DNA from 3 places in the Cohnella massiliensis genome. Region 1 is predicted to be linked to each of the others. Evidence: riboswitches for the same ligand, from Rfam matches in the RefSeq annotation. Region 1 holds a riboswitch; each other region holds the start of a gene.
What was found. Region 1 has a riboswitch for cyclic di-GMP ahead of B7E11_RS13300 (response regulator transcription factor). Riboswitches for the same ligand answer to the same signal wherever they lie in the genome.
Positions count from the first base shown of each region.

Region 1 (5,050 bases):
GGAAGCGGTCGTTATGCTGCTCAGAATGTTGGAAGCTCGGGGGCAAGAATAGCTTAGAAAACATCAAGGGCCAGACCTAACATGATATTACTCAGTTTGGTCTGCCCTTCCTTTTGAAGTCATGAGCAATCCATTCATGAAGACTGATCCAACAAATGCGATCATCGTTTCCGAAGGTTTAAACAGGGGATGAAAAACGTTAGCAGATCAACCACTGGCTGCGGCTTCTTCTTGTTCAGAGGGAATATATCAAATGCAGGATTTAACAACAAACCGGCTTCGCCGATAACGAAGACATTCCGACATGGGCGAAAGGCGCGGCGGAAGCGATCCGCAAGCTTGGTATCGTCAGCGGCGGGCGGCGGCAACCATTTCTTTCCGAACGATGCGGCAACACGGGCGGAAGCGGTCGTCATGCTGCTCAGAATGCTGGAAGTTCGGGAGCAAGAATAGATCAACAAACATCAAGGGCCAGACCTAACATGATTTTACTCAGTTTGGTCTGCCCTTTCTTTTGAAGTCGATGAGCAATCGATTCATGAGACTGTTCCAACAAATGCGGTCATCGTTTCCGAAGGTATAAACAGGGATGAAAAACGTTAGCAAATCAACCACTGGCTACGCTTCTTCTTGTTCAGGGGGAATGTATCCTTAAACGGAAGGATATTTGCATTTCTGAAGCGGTACCCGCTTTGGACTCCTTGATTCAATGATTCAAGGGCAAATCGATCTTGTTTGTAAATGATGCAGGATTAAAACAGTTGCAATGAATGATCGAAAAAAATAAAGTATTCAAGAAGCGACCGACGAGTGATCATTCGCTGGTTCAGTCTTTCAATATCGTGTAGTTGATTTTCATGATTTTTGTAGTAGAACGGGTCATGCATGGACGTACAAACTAGAGAGAACAGGGCTTACCATCTTCGTCGTACCTGCCCCTTTATGTTGTAGACTCTCCGGATTTGGAAATCAATTGTCTAACAGCCTCAACCACCGTTGCGCGTCGACGTGCATGATCCGATTTCGCGGCCACCAGTTCTGCGATTTCAGGAGGTTGGGACGACCACAAAGCAGCGATGCTTTGAACGAGTATCATCAATTGTTCAGCATCAAATCGGGATGAAAGCCTTCCGTCCTCTTGAGCGGCTCGAATGACGTCGATTTTATGCCGGGCGGCATCGATGCTCCCAGGGATGAGTTGGTCGGTCCCGCCTCGCTCGAGTCGGTGCCACATGATCACGCGAGCGACTTCAGGATGCTGCTCGCTCGCATCGAACAGCTTTCCTGCATACTCGGGCAAGTCTTCTGGAATAATGGGAATATTGGTTACAGTCTCGTTAACGATAAAATGTAGCACGGCGTCGAACAATTCGTCCTTACTGCCAAAATAGGTGTATACCAGCCCTGCGCTGCACCCGGCGCGCTCGGCAATTTGATCGACCCGGCTTCCGGCCAGACCGTGAGCGGCGAATTCCTTTAAGGCGGCTTCAAGGAGTTGTCGTTTTTTCGATTCGGGATCTCTTTTTATCATGTGACCATTATACTTGAATAAACGTTCATTTGACAACCAAATCTGCTGTGTGATTTAATAAGGGAGTAATTTATTAAACGTTCATTCAATAAGGAGGGAGAAATACATGCCTGCAAAAGTATGGTTTATTACGGGAGCCTCGCGCGGATTTGGTCGCGCCATTGCAGAAGCTGCGCTTGAGCGGGGCGATCTGGTAGTGGCAACGGCGCGAAATCCGGAAACACTAGACGATCTTGTATCTGCAAGCGAAGGACGCGCCTATGCCGTTCGCCTGGATGTTACCGATGAAAACGAAGCCAAACAGGCCATTGCTTGTGGAGTAGAGAAGTTCGGTCGAATTGACGTTGTCGTGAACAACGCCGGATACGCCGACCTTGGATCGATTGAGGAAACACCGTCGGACCAGTTTCGCGCCCAAATCGAGACGAATCTGTTTGGCGTCATCAATGTCAGCCGCGTAGCGATACCGGTCTTTCGGAAGCAAATGAGCGGACGATTCATCCAGTTCTCCACCATCGGCGGACGCCGTCCGGCAGGGCCGGGACTCGCCGCATACACGGCCGCCAAACATGGCGTCGAAGGGTTTTCCGGTGTGCTTGCCGCCGAAACAAAGCCTTTTGGGGTGAAAGTTACCTTGATTGAACCCGGTGGCTTCCGTACCGACTGGGCAGGGTCCTCGATGAAGATCATTCCACCTGGTGAGCCGTATAAAGAGACGGTCGGGATATTATTGAATATATTCAACGATGCTGCCAGGACAGGGAGACTCCCCATTGGAGACCCCAAGAAAGCTGCGAACGTTATCCTCAAAGTGGCCGACATGGAAGAGCCGCCGCAATGGCTCCCTTTGGGCAGCGATGCAGTGAATATGATCCGGCAGGCCGACGAATTGAAGCTCGCAGAACTGGCCAAATGGGAAGAACTCTCGCTCTCTACGGACGCCGACGATGCCGTCCATCCCGACCTTAGTAAGCTATAAAGTTAATCCTGCCATAGGCTCGATTCGGTACGAAAGAGAGGCAACTGAATGCGGTAATGGCAGGATTGACCAGCAGTGATTGGATTTCATTCCTAACGGGCATGCATGACTATCTGATCAGTTGTCCCGATATATCGATAAAGCGAAACAGGAAAAAGGCAAACCAGTTCGAAAGACTGGGACGCAAAGCCACGGGTCTTCTGCCTTCGTGCAATGATCGCCGGGTTACCCTCTCTATTGCTGTCAGTTAAAAGGCACGGCCTTTCGAGGGTACGTGTCTTTTTTTTTTGCGCTTTCAGAACAATCAACGAGGTGATGAAAAGATGGAGGAGCGTGCAAGTTATGCCGTAGAAATTGATGAAGTCGTGCGTTGGAAAGAAGGGAAGATACAAGTTTTGCTGGTGGACAGCGACCCCATTTGGCAACAACGGATGGCGGAGCTGATCAATGCAGAGCCTGATATGAATATATTTCATATTGCAACAAATAAGGAATCGGCCATTCGAGCGTGTGAGCAATTGGATTTAGACGTCATGATTCTTGATCTGGTATTACATTCATCGCAACAAGATGGACTCTATACAATTTCCGAAGTTCTGAAAATTAAATCGATGCCAATCATTATCTTGACCTGCCTCTATGAGTCTGAAATCATTGTGGAAACTATGCTGGCCGGGGCGATCAATTACATTACCAAGATCAACTATGCGGATGTCGCAAACGCCGTAAGGGAAGCCTATCGGGGACAATCTTCCCTTCATGCCGATGTTGCATCCATAATCCGTAATGAAATTGGTCTTGATAAGCGGAAAGAATTACATCGTATATTGACGCCCACTGAAAAAGAGATCTTGCAGTTGATCGGGTGGGGCTATAAACAGCCGGTAATTAGAGAGTTGTTAGGCGTCACAGAGAACACCATGAAATCGCACGTTCGTAACATCATTCGAAAATTCAATGCTAGCTCCATTCATGAAGCAGCCGAAAAAGCGAAACGAAGAGGCCTGTACAATCGGCAAGACCGAATCACGTGTTAGCGATTCACACTGATTCGAGTCATTTTGTGTTCATTCGACATTTTATGAACTGATCGTGTGATGAAAAAATCACCCTCCATATTTAAGCATTTTATAGGTAAAATGGAGGGTGTAAATGGAGATTTTTAGGAGAATACGACCGGAGGTGAGAGTCATAAAAAGAGGAATAAAGGTTGTGAATATCGTACCTTGTCAACATCTGCGAATCTCGAGATGAAGGGTAGATGACGATGGAAATGGAGAGTGAAAAATGTAACTGGCCGAAAACGATAAGAAAGCATGTATCACAAGGAGGACTTTGTGATGTCGCAGACCAAGTACCCATTCCTTATCAGAAAGTTGAATCATGGCTGAAGTCCTATAAAGACTGGAAAGCGAGATTGAAGTATGTTCAATCCGAACTCACTCACATCCCAGAATTGACGCGCACCCTGCATATGGTTGCGGCTCATAGCAGAGGTAGAAAACAGGAAACGGTATTGCGAACGGTCATTCGACGCATACAGATCACTGAACATGAAATCCCATTGTTGCTATCCAGAATTAGTCTGATCGACTACGCTCTTACGGCGCTCACCTCGGAAGAAGGCTTATTTGTTCGTTTGAGATATATTGATAATCTTGCATCCTCAGATGCCATAAGTCGCCTGGCGCTTTCCCGCCGCGCGTACTTTTATCATCGGAAGCGAATTTTACGCAAAATCTACATGAAAATCAAAGATCGGGCGTTTTTGCTGGATTTGGAGTCGTCTCAAGCAGATTGAATGAATTCAGAAGACGCATTGCACATAGATTTGTCCCCCGTACTCAACTTTGAGGATCGGAGTGCCGGTGTCGCATCGAACATGCCGAACGCTGCACTGGTTTTGCCTTTTTTTGCACTAACTATGCACGCCATATGCACTTGTTTCATGTTATGTTGATAATGTGGACAGACAGTGCCATGGTAGCAACGATAAATATGTGTGATTACTCACTTTTATCAAGCGTCGTTTCTTTCCCTGATGCCCAGCGGAAGGAATTACGGCGCTTTTTTATATTGTTCATGCAGTTGTCGGCTAAATATCGGATGCCAAGGAGCTGAACGAAACAAGGGCAGCGCCATACATCATAGCCCACTTAATTTCTCACACGGTGTTGCCAGGTGAGAAAGAGGGTGAAGGCGATGTATGCTTATTGCTCATAACTGCAATCGGCGAAAATATCGGCAAGAATATAATTCAATTTCACAATCAGACCTAGTCGCAACCGAGCGTGGACGCGCTCTGCGGCAAGGTCCTATTTGTTTTTTACAGCTGTTATACAAAGGCATAAAAGGCAGCGTTGGCTGTCGTTCTCCCCCCTCTGTTTTGGTTTGCCAACAAACCAAAATGGAGGGACATGAATGAAAAAGATGAATTTGCGGGATATGTATCCTTTTTTAAAGTCGGATGTATGGGTTGATGTAGACGAAGAGATTGCCCATGAAATGCGGCGCTTCGACTTGGAGGAAAGCGCCTACAG
Region 1 covers NZ_LT821258.1:825,729-830,778, reverse strand. Annotated here, with positions in the region: gene B7E11_RS13315 (InlB B-repeat-containing protein) at 1-52, shown strand, start outside; gene B7E11_RS13310 (TetR/AcrR family transcriptional regulator) at 941-1,567, opposite strand; gene B7E11_RS13305 (SDR family NAD(P)-dependent oxidoreductase) at 1,638-2,510, shown strand; cyclic di-GMP riboswitch class I at 2,658-2,743, shown strand; gene B7E11_RS13300 (response regulator transcription factor) at 2,834-3,547, shown strand; gene B7E11_RS13295 (hypothetical protein) at 3,772-4,311, shown strand; gene B7E11_RS13290 (RNA polymerase sigma factor) at 4,932-5,050, shown strand, end outside.

Region 2 (5,050 bases), on a different contig from region 1:
CTTCGTCAGCTCGTCGTGATAGGCCAGGTAACGAATCTGCTCGACCGCCCGTTTTTCGCTCGTAATATCCTTGATGACGATAAAGCTTCGCACCTCCTCCCCGTCCAGTTCGACCCGAACGGGAATTCGCGTCACCTGAAGCTCGCGCCGCTGTCCTTTGGCGTCGAGAAACGGCATCTCGCAAGGACGCTGTTCGGGAGCGCGCAACGAAAGCAAAAACAGCTTTTTCGTTTTCCGCCGGACTTCCGGCGGCACGCGGTCAAGCACGGAGGAAAGCGGCTTGCCTCGCAATTGCCGGCTTTCCATGCCCGTGATGGAAGCGGCCGAAGCGTTCAATCCGACGATTTTATACTGGCTGTCGATCAGAACGATTCCGTCCCGGCTGTTCTCGTACAACGATTTATAGGCATTTTCTCCGGCGTCTGCCGTTTTCGAATCTCGCGTTCTTTGCAGCACGTACATGCCCAGCAGCGAAAGCAGCCACACCAGAACCAATGCCGCCATGAAATGGCTGACGTTCAGCGCGGCGGGCACCATCATATAACCTAAAATGGCTGCGGCGATCGCCCCTTTGGCAAGCCTGGGAAAAATGCAGCTGACCCCTGCGATGGCGACGACGGCCGTAATCGCGACGATCGCGATGAGATTGGGATCGTAGACCTCCATAAGCCAAGGGGCGGCCAAGCCGTTGTAATGCATCGACGACAACCCTGCGGCCAGCAGCGTCGTCCCCGCCATGCATTGGCGCAGGTTCAGGCTTTTTTCGTCCATGATCCAGCTGGCCATCAGCACGGCCGTGACGACGGCGATCAGCGCCACCAGAACCGAAGTTAAAGCGAAAAGAAACGGAAACGTCCGGGAAACGTCGATCATTTCCGAGAAAAAATCCGTCCCGATGCCGAAAACGACGGTCACCGCCGCCTGAACCGCGGCGAGCCGCCCTTTTTCCCCTTTCGAAAGCCCGATCTTGCCCGCGAAGCTCAGGCAGGCATATAAATTCACGGCTGCGAGCGCGTAGACGATCATTACCGTTACGATTGAATTTCCTCCAAAAGCAAACATATCCTTACCTCTTTCGTTTCGTTGCCTGAAATTTCGGGACGAACGACCCATTGCCGGCCCCGAATATCGCTCATTCAAGTATAGCCGTTTGAACTGTACAGAAACTGAACGCTCGATTTCGATCTGAAAAAAAGCCCCGAAAACCGCGCTGCGGCTCGGAGCTTCCTGGGCTTTTTTTGCAAATTCCAAGGCTTTAGTACACCTTGTCCGCCGTATAGAGAGCGGCATCCTTGATCATTTGGAAATCTTGCTTGCCGGCTTTGAGTCCGGCGTCGACCGTCGTATCGATCGTCACCCATTGGCCGTCCAGAAACACTTGATTCCAGGCATGGTACTCGGTTACGTACGTCGTTTTGCCCGTCACCAGCTTCGTCGGGATATCGAGCGCGCGCAGCATGCCGGCCGTCAAGGCGGCGTAGCCGTAGCAGATATCCTTGTTGCTGGCGAACGTGCGGTCGATTTGCGGCAGGTAATCCGGCGTGGCTGCGGCCGCGAGCTCTTTGTCGTACTTGACGTTGTCGATTACGTATCGGTAAACGGCGGCCACCTTTTCGGCGTCCGTCTTTTTGTTCTGCGTCAGTTCCTTCGCCTTTTGAACGGCGATGCTGTTCGGCGTCCAATCGATGTTCTGTACCTGGTTCAAATAAACGGCCGTGCCGTCCTGCAAAGCGAGCGTCAGCGTTGCCTTGTCCACGACTTTGTACTGATTGCCGCTGACGTTTTCCAGAATCGTCACCGTGTAGTCGCCGTTGCCCAACTGCAGAGGGAACCATTCGACAGGCTTGTCCGCTCTGAGCGTATAGGTATATTTTCCGGTGTCCTTGACGATCATGGCCTTCGTTTTGACGTCGGCTTTGACTGCATAGCGCACGCCGACCGCCCCGGTATCCAGCTTTGTCGTGTCCAGCCAGTCCGCGCCGGTTTCGTTCGCGGCGTAGGCTGCGGCGCCAAACAACATGGTAAACAATATAACGATCGCGGCGGTCGCGAACGCGAGCTTGCGCATTCGTAAAACTCCCTTCGGCGGCCAGGCTGCCATCTCGCTTGGAGGAAGGCCCTATGGCTTTGCGTCCCTGCCTTTCGACAGGTATGCCATTATCGGTAAAGTTTTCAGAGGCTTCGAAAAAACAAAAAAAGCCATGTCGTTCGGCAACTGGCTGCCATCTCGCTCGGAGGAAGGCCCTGTAGCTTTGCGTCCCTGCCTTTCGACAGGTTTGCCGTTATCGTGATAAGCTTTTACATAAAAATTATACCATTATTTGTCGAAATAGAAAAGCAGTTTTTAATCCGCCGTCGCGGCGGAATCGGTTATTTTGGCGTGAACGATCAGACGATGCGTGGGGTTGACGAGCGGATCGCACGTAATGAGCGTCAAAATGCGGTCCGTTCCGTTCGGCTCCAGCACGGAAAGCTCCGTCGGCTCCACGATTTTGATTTCGTAAACCGTGTAGCTGTAGCTGCCCTCGCTTGTCTTGACGTCGATCTTGTCGCCGATTTCCACTTCGTCGAGCCGGTTGAACAAGCGGCCCTTCGTTCTGGCTCTATGCGCGGCGACGGCGGCATTGCCGACCTCTCCCAGCGCGGCCGTCTCTGTCATGTGCGCCGCGGCGTGCTTCATGTTCTGCTTGGTGGCCCCTTCGAGCACCGGCAGCTTGACGTCGATTTTGTCGATCGTCAGGATGGCGAGCGGCCGTTCGTCCTCCGCGTACGCGGCAAACGGGTCGTGCTCCTCCGGTTCTTCTTCCTGCGCGCTTTGTTCCAATAGCGCGTTCACTTTCGCCAAGCCGTTCTTTAGCGTAGATACGGAAGACGACAGCCGATCGTCGGCTTCGGCCAGCTCCCGCTCCGCGGCAGCCAGCAACTGCGCCTGCTTCCGGTCCTGAACCCACTCGTTCAGATGCGGGTAGCAGATCAGAAAAACGCCCGCCAGGATGAAAAGCAAGTACAGCTTTTTCATGTCGTTATCCCTCCTGGGCCGTGGAGAAGCGTGAATGCAGCGACGCATTCAGGCCGGACAGGCCCGCGTTCATACGGTCAGTTTACGCGTTTTTTGCGCAGCAGGCAAACGCCGAAAACGGCAAGCGCCGATCCGAACAGGTAAAACGGAAGCGGACCGGACTCGCCGGTCTGCGGCAGCGTGCCAAGCGGCGCCTCGTCCTCTTCGATCGTCTTCGCGGCATCAACGCCGTGATCGACGGTTCCGAGCGGCACTTCCTCCTCGGCCACCTCGATCACTTCGCCCGTTTCGTCCGAGCCGGCGACATACGACGCCGCTTCCGGCAGTTCCGGAATGACGTCCGGCTTCGCCGCCATTTCGACGGTTCCAAGCGGTACTTCCTCCTCGGCCACCTCGATCACTTCGCCCGTTTCGTCCGAGCCGGCGACATACGACGCCGCTTCCGGCAGTTCCGGAATGACGTCCGGCTTCGCCTCCGTTTCGACGGTTCCGAGCGGCACTTCCTCCTCGGCAATCTCGACCACTTCGCCCGTTTTGTCCGAGCCGGCGACATACGACGCCGCTTCCGGCAGTTCCGGAATGACGTCCGGCTTGGCCGACTCAGAGGCCGCGTCGAGCGGCGGAACCGACGCGGCCGCTGCCGCCCCCACGCCCGAGAAAGCTCCATACGCAACGACAAGCAACACGGCCAACAAGCGCAAGTTGACCATCGTTTTCAAAAATCTTTTCACAGCTGCCTCCCGATTCATTGATTTCGTCCATCTATCTTTTTCTCCGCACATGTTGCTAACGAACAGCACCATAACAGAGTAGCAGGAGGATCTGTACAAAAACTGTACTAAACGACATGTCAGATCGGCCCGGTCCGACAAAAGACCAGTGGCTTAAGCATCAATTTTCGATAAAAATACGCCGGTATGGGGAAAACGTCTGCTTGATCGTCAGCGCGCGGCGGTGGGGTGAGATGAGCAAATTTAACCCAACTGGAAGCGGCTGTGCGCGGACGGCGGGCCTAAATGAGTCGCTACGACTCAACTGGGGCGACGGCGTGCGCGGCGGTGGGGTGAGATGAGTAAATTTAACCCAACCGGAAGCGGCTGTGCGCGGACGGCGGGCCTAAATGAGTCGCTACGACTCAACTGGGACGACGGCGTGCGCGGCGGTGGGGTGAGATGAGCAAATTTAACCCAACTGGAAGCGGTTGTACGCGGATGGCGGGCCTAAATGAGTCGCTACGACTCAACTGGGACGACGGCGTGCGCGGCGGTGGGGCGAGATGAGTAAATTTGACCCAACTGGAAACGGTTGTGCGCGGATGCGGGCCTAAATGAGTCGCTACGACTCAACTGGGGCGACGGCGTGCGCGGCGGTGGGGTGAGATGAGTAAATTTAACCCAACTGAAATCGGCTGTGCGCGGATGGCGGGCCTAAATGAGTCGCTACGACTCAACTGGGACGACGGCGTGCGCGGCGGTGGGGATGAGTAAATTTGACCCAACTGGAAGCGGTTGTACGCGGATGGCGGGCCTAAATGAGTCGCTACGACTCAACTGGGACGACGGCGTGCGCGGCGGTGGGGTGAGATGAGTAAATTTGACCCAACCGGAAGCGGCTGTGCGCGGATGGCGGGCCTAAATGAGTCGCCACGACTCAACTGGGACGACGGCGTGCGCGGCGGTGGGGTGAGATGAGTAAATTTGACCCAACTGGAATCGGCTTTAAGCCACGCGGAGAGGGCAAGAAAGCCCTCAACCGCTGCCGCGCGGACTCGAAGGCTTCGTTCGGCCTATATGCTCCAATGGTGCCACTCCTGCTGCCGCTGGTCGTAGCCGCCGAGCCAATCCGAAGTGGCGCGGATCAGCTCTTTTTTATGCTCGCCGCTCGAATAGGTGTGATCCGCCTGAAAAATGACGACTTTGTCGCAGCGTCCTTCTCCCCGAAGCCAAAACGTCTTTTCCAGCAAAAACGTATAATCGACCGGTATGACGTCGTCTCCCGTTCCGTGCACGAGCAGCACGTCCCCGGTGAATT
Region 2 covers NZ_LT821257.1:22,035-27,084, forward strand. Annotated here, with positions in the region: partial or broken gene B7E11_RS06660 (diguanylate cyclase domain-containing protein) at 1-1,290, opposite strand, end outside; gene B7E11_RS06665 (transglutaminase-like domain-containing protein) at 1,256-2,068, opposite strand; cyclic di-GMP riboswitch class I at 2,082-2,166, opposite strand; cyclic di-GMP riboswitch class I at 2,208-2,291, opposite strand; gene B7E11_RS06670 (class D sortase) at 2,345-3,019, opposite strand; gene B7E11_RS06675 (LPXTG cell wall anchor domain-containing protein) at 3,097-3,750, opposite strand; gene B7E11_RS06680 (alpha/beta hydrolase) at 4,806-5,050, opposite strand, start outside.
Region 2: another riboswitch for cyclic di-GMP. It lies ahead of B7E11_RS06665 (transglutaminase-like domain-containing protein); the one in region 1 lies ahead of B7E11_RS13300 (response regulator transcription factor).

Region 3 (5,050 bases), on a different contig from region 1:
TGCGCAGCGCTTTAACCGAATTTAAAGCGAACGGTTCGGGGGATCCCTTTCTGTACCATCCGGAAGAGGATCCTATTTACAATTATTCCGTTAATTTTGATCAGATTGACGAATTTCTTCCCGATCTCAAGGGGCTTGATTCTTCGACGGATAGCGGATATTTGTTGCTTAAATCCGACAATACGAGATTTCAGGTCCACTATCAAAAACTGGATTCATTAGGCTGGTATTTGGTTGATTATGTGCCCATCAGTCAAATTATGGCGCCGATCAGCCGAAACCGGATGATGTTTTATGCGATAAGCGGCATGCTTCTGTTTATGGGGGCCTATCTTGCCTTTGTCATGTATCGCAATATTCAGATTCCATTCCGGAAACTGATTCGGAACATGAATTTGATTGAGAAGGGGATTTATTCCATTCGCATGGAAGACAAGCCCAAAGGGGAGTACCGTTTTCTTTATGAAAGATTCAATTCCATGGCGTCCAAAATCGAGGAGTTGATTGAGAATGTTTATAAAGAACAGCTCCGGTCGAAGGAAGCGACGCTGAAGCAGTTGCAATCGCAGATCAACCCGCACTTTCTCTACAATACGCTGGCTTACATCAAAAGCATGATCGAGTTGAATGAAAACAGAGCCGCCATTTCGATGACCATGAACTTGAGCAAGTACTATCGGTATACGACCAAAACGGGGAACAAGATGGTGCGGCTGAAAGAGGAACTGGACTTGGTGAGTTTTTATCTGGAAATCCATTGCATGCTGAGAGACGATTTTGAATTCCAGACCGAGACCGAGCCGCAGATGGAAGATATATGGGTTCCACGGTTGATTGTACAGCCGCTTGTTGAAAATGTAATCCTCCATGCGTTCAAAAATCAATCGGAATACGGAATGATTCGAATCCGATGCTGGAGGGAAGAACGCATGAACCATATAGCGGTCGAGGATACGGGCGCGGGGGTTGATCATTCCTTTATCGAGTCGATGAGAAAGAAAATTTATACGAATAACGAAGAAGTGGAATCCGGGCTGAAAAACGTTCATCAACGTCTGCGTTTAATGTATGGCAGCGGCTCGGGATTGCGGTTGAGCAAATCGAAATTGGGCGGACTTTGCGCAGCATTATGTTGGAGCGATATGGAAGACGTGTCTTGACGAAGGAGGAACAAAAATGTACGAAATCTTGATCGTGGACGATCACACGCACTTGGTTGACAGTCTGGCGATCGGGCTTCCGTGGGAGCTAATGGGGGTCTCTAATGTCTACAAAGCCTATTCCGGCGAGGAGGCCCTGGAGCTGCTAAATTACCGTTCCGTTGATATTGTGGTCACGGATATCCAAATGAACGGAATGACCGGACTCGAATTAATCGCTCGAATAAATGAGAAATGGAAAAACACAAAGGCGGTTATTTTAACCGGATATGATGAATTTCAATATGCGAAGGAAGCCATCCAGCAGCAAGTATGCGATTATTTACTGAAGCCGGTATCGAACGAGGACTTGGAAAAAACGCTTCGCCATATTATAAACAAGATTACGGAAGAAGGAAATGCGCTCCTGAATCAGCAAAAATTTTATTACCGGTTCAAAGAAAGCTTGCCCAAATTAAGAGAGATGTTCTTGTTCGATTTGCTGTCCGGCAAAAATTACCCCCTATCCGTTTTGAAGGACAAGATCCAGCTGGTCGAGCTGCCCATTCAAGCCGAAAGGGAAGCCATCCTCTTATGCATGAGAGTGGAGGAGGATAACTCGAATACGGATCTGTACAGCCTCTCGTTGATCGAATATGCCATGTTTAACATTGTAGAAGAAGTATTTTCGAGTCAATTTCATGTGATCTATTGCAAAGATTCGTACGATTATTTGATTTTCCTGGTACAATCGAAACAAATCGAACAATCGGATCCCGATCGCTCCGCCGTTATAATTGAGGACCTGGCCCGGCTCTCCCAGCATCAAATCAAATTATATTTAAAATCGAAAGTGTCCATTGTCCAAAGCAATTGGGGGGAGTTTCCAAAAGACATCCTGTCCATGTACCACTCCGCATTATCGATCTATACCGATTATATCGGCTACCAGACGGAAAGTTTTTTTCAAGTAACGCAAAAGAAAGAAGCGTTCGACATTCGGCCGTTTACGGAGCTTTACCGTTCCCAAACGTTAATGGAGTTAATCGAAATCGAGCAGTGGACGGCATTCGAGAACAAGCTGAGCCGGATATTCGACGAGCTCGAAGGAGCAGGCGGCGGCGCCCGCGAATACGGGGTTGAAATCTATGTTGCGTTGCTGCAAGCATACTCCTATTATTTGCACAAAAAAGGCAAACGGATTTTTGATGTATTTGGCAGAGACATCGAGAAGATGCTGAAAATCGATGCAAGCTGGAGCGTGGAACCTTTGAAGGAATGGGCTTTCGGCAGCTATGTACAAATCAAAGCGTACAGCGACAACTATTCGGACAATATACGTTCCGACTTGATGCAACGGATTCGCCGATTCATCCAAGGGAATATAAAGGAGATCACCCTTCAAGCGGTAGCCGATCATGTCCACCTGCATCCCGTATACGTATCCAACTTATTCAAGCAGGAGGCCGGAGAGAACTTCTCCAACTACGTCCTTCGCCTGCGAATGGAAAAAGCGGTACAATTGTTGAAGCACAAGGATTTGAAAATCAGTCAAATTGCGCACGAAGTCGGCTATCAGAAACCGCAGTATTTTATTAAACTGTTCAAATCCCAGTACGGGATGACGCCGCAAGAGTTTAAGAACCATTTATGAAGTGGCAGCACCTATATGCTGCATAAAAAACAAATTGAAAATCAAGAACGAATCATTGCTCGTCTCGATCTTTTGCTAAAGGAATTGAAATTGAATAAAATGAAGGACGAGTGAGGAATCAAAAGAAGGAGGGAACGACATGGAAGTTTTCGCAAAATATTTAGCGCGCATCGATAATCCGGAACATCGGGCCCGAACGGAAGAGGTTTTGGCTTGGGTAACGAAAAAATTTCCGAATTTAGCGCCCAAACTGGCGTGGAATCAGCCTATGTTTACCGATCACGACACCTTTATTATTGGCTTCAGCGTTTCCAAACGTCATTTGGCCGTCGCCCCCGAACGGGCAGGGATGCAGCATTTTTCGGATGAAATTGTCCAGTCCGGCTACGATCACACCAACGAGTTGGTCCGTATTCCGTGGGGGAGTCCGGTTGATTTCTCTCTGCTTGAGAAATTCATTGAATTCAATATTTTGGATAAGGCGGACTGTCCGACGTTTTGGCGGAAATAAAGAATGGGATTTTTTACTTGATAGAAGCCTGGATTTTTGATATGATAAGTTCACAAAGCTACTCACGATAACGGCAAACTTGTCGAAAGGCAAGGACGCAAAGCTATAGGGCCTTCATGACGTGATGTCAATGGCAGCCAGCTACCGAACGAAGACGCTTTTTTTGTTTTTTTGGACTTGCTGTTATTTCAAATTTAATCTTGCAGGAAATCAAGCTTTGGACTCTAGTCCAAGGCTTATTTGGATTTGTTTAGAAAATGTACAGTTTCTGGTGCTACAATGGCGAAAGCCCATTTGGTTCTGAAAAACTATCAAGCGCAAGGAGTCGCGCCAATAGGAAATGGCGGAGGTGATGAGCTCGATGGTCCCTTATCGGTACCGTCCGATGGGTGCATGGTGCGATTTGCGCACGGAAAGGCAAGATCGGAACCAATAGTATGAGGGTGATGAAGAGGACGAGGGAGAGACTATGAAGAAAAAAGCAAGTGCATTCGCTGTGGCCCTGTTGCTCCTGTTCCAAACGCTGCTTGGCGCATCGGCCTGGACGACCCATGCTGCGGCAAGCGTGCAGGAATCCGTATATGGTGTGACGTATAGCGTCTATAACCCGACATCGCCAGTCGTTCATTCGGATAATATTTTAACAAAAGTTGTGTTAACCGATACGAACGGTTCCGTGATCGATGCCGTGTATCATCCGGACAGCAGTTTGGATATCGGCGCAGCTGTCAATCTCAGCTACGAATGGGAGCTTCCGAACGGACACGGCTACAAGGCCGGGGATACGTTTACCTTCGAGCTGCCGACGCAGTTTGAAATTTTTACCGACATTAACGAACCGCTCGTTTCCGATCAAGGCGAGGTAGGCCGATTTACGGTCGATCGGAACGGAAAGGTCGTCATGACCTTCAACGATTACGTGGAGAACCATTCCAACGTAAGCGGCAAGCTGGAAATTCGCACGGAATTCAGGAAGGAACTCATTAAAGGCAGCACGGAAATCATAATCGCCATTCCCGTAAGAAGCGGCGAGCAGACCGTAATCGTTCGCCTGAAGCCGCAGGGCGGAAAGCTGATCGAAAAGCAAGGAAATGCGGTCGGCAAAAATCAGATAAACTGGACCGTCAAGATCAATACGACGCTTGACAAAATCAAACATGCGGTCGTCACCGATGCAATGCCAGAGGGTCTGGAGCTTATCGACGGTTCTGTCGAGGTTTATCACTTGCAAGTGAACGGAGACGGATCGACGCTCCTTGGCGACAAGGTAGAGGACAGCAAGGTTACGGTCGCTACGAATAACGGCGCCAAACTTGAGCTTGCGTTCGCGGATGAGACGATCGGCAAGGCGTATGAGATTCGTTTCTCGACGAAGCTGACCGACGGGCCGTCGGGCAAGGTGAAGTTTGAAAATACCGCCGTTCTGTCCGGCGATGACAGGGAAGAAGCGAAAGCGACCGCATCGGTAACGGTGGATCGCGGAGAATTTTTGACCAAATCGTATCGCGAAGATAAAGATACCGGAATCGTCACTTGGACGGTGAAATACAACTTCAACGAAAAACAGATTCCGAAAGACCAAGCGGTCATCACGGATGAATTCAATTCGATTCATACGTGGATTGCCGATTCGCTGAAGGTGTATAAAGGGAATTCGACGAATGCCAAAGATTTGCTTTCTGCGGATGATTATATGGCCGAAGCGACGGGCACGAACGGGTTCAAACTTCAGTTCAACCAGGATAT
Region 3 covers NZ_LT821259.1:1,970,526-1,975,575, forward strand. Annotated here, with positions in the region: gene B7E11_RS22940 (sensor histidine kinase) at 1-1,160, shown strand, start outside; gene B7E11_RS22945 (response regulator transcription factor) at 1,177-2,793, shown strand; gene B7E11_RS22950 (iron chaperone) at 2,933-3,304, shown strand; cyclic di-GMP riboswitch class I at 3,367-3,453, shown strand; gene B7E11_RS30440 (collagen binding domain-containing protein) at 3,774-5,050, shown strand, end outside.
Region 3: another riboswitch for cyclic di-GMP. It lies ahead of B7E11_RS30440 (collagen binding domain-containing protein); the one in region 1 lies ahead of B7E11_RS13300 (response regulator transcription factor).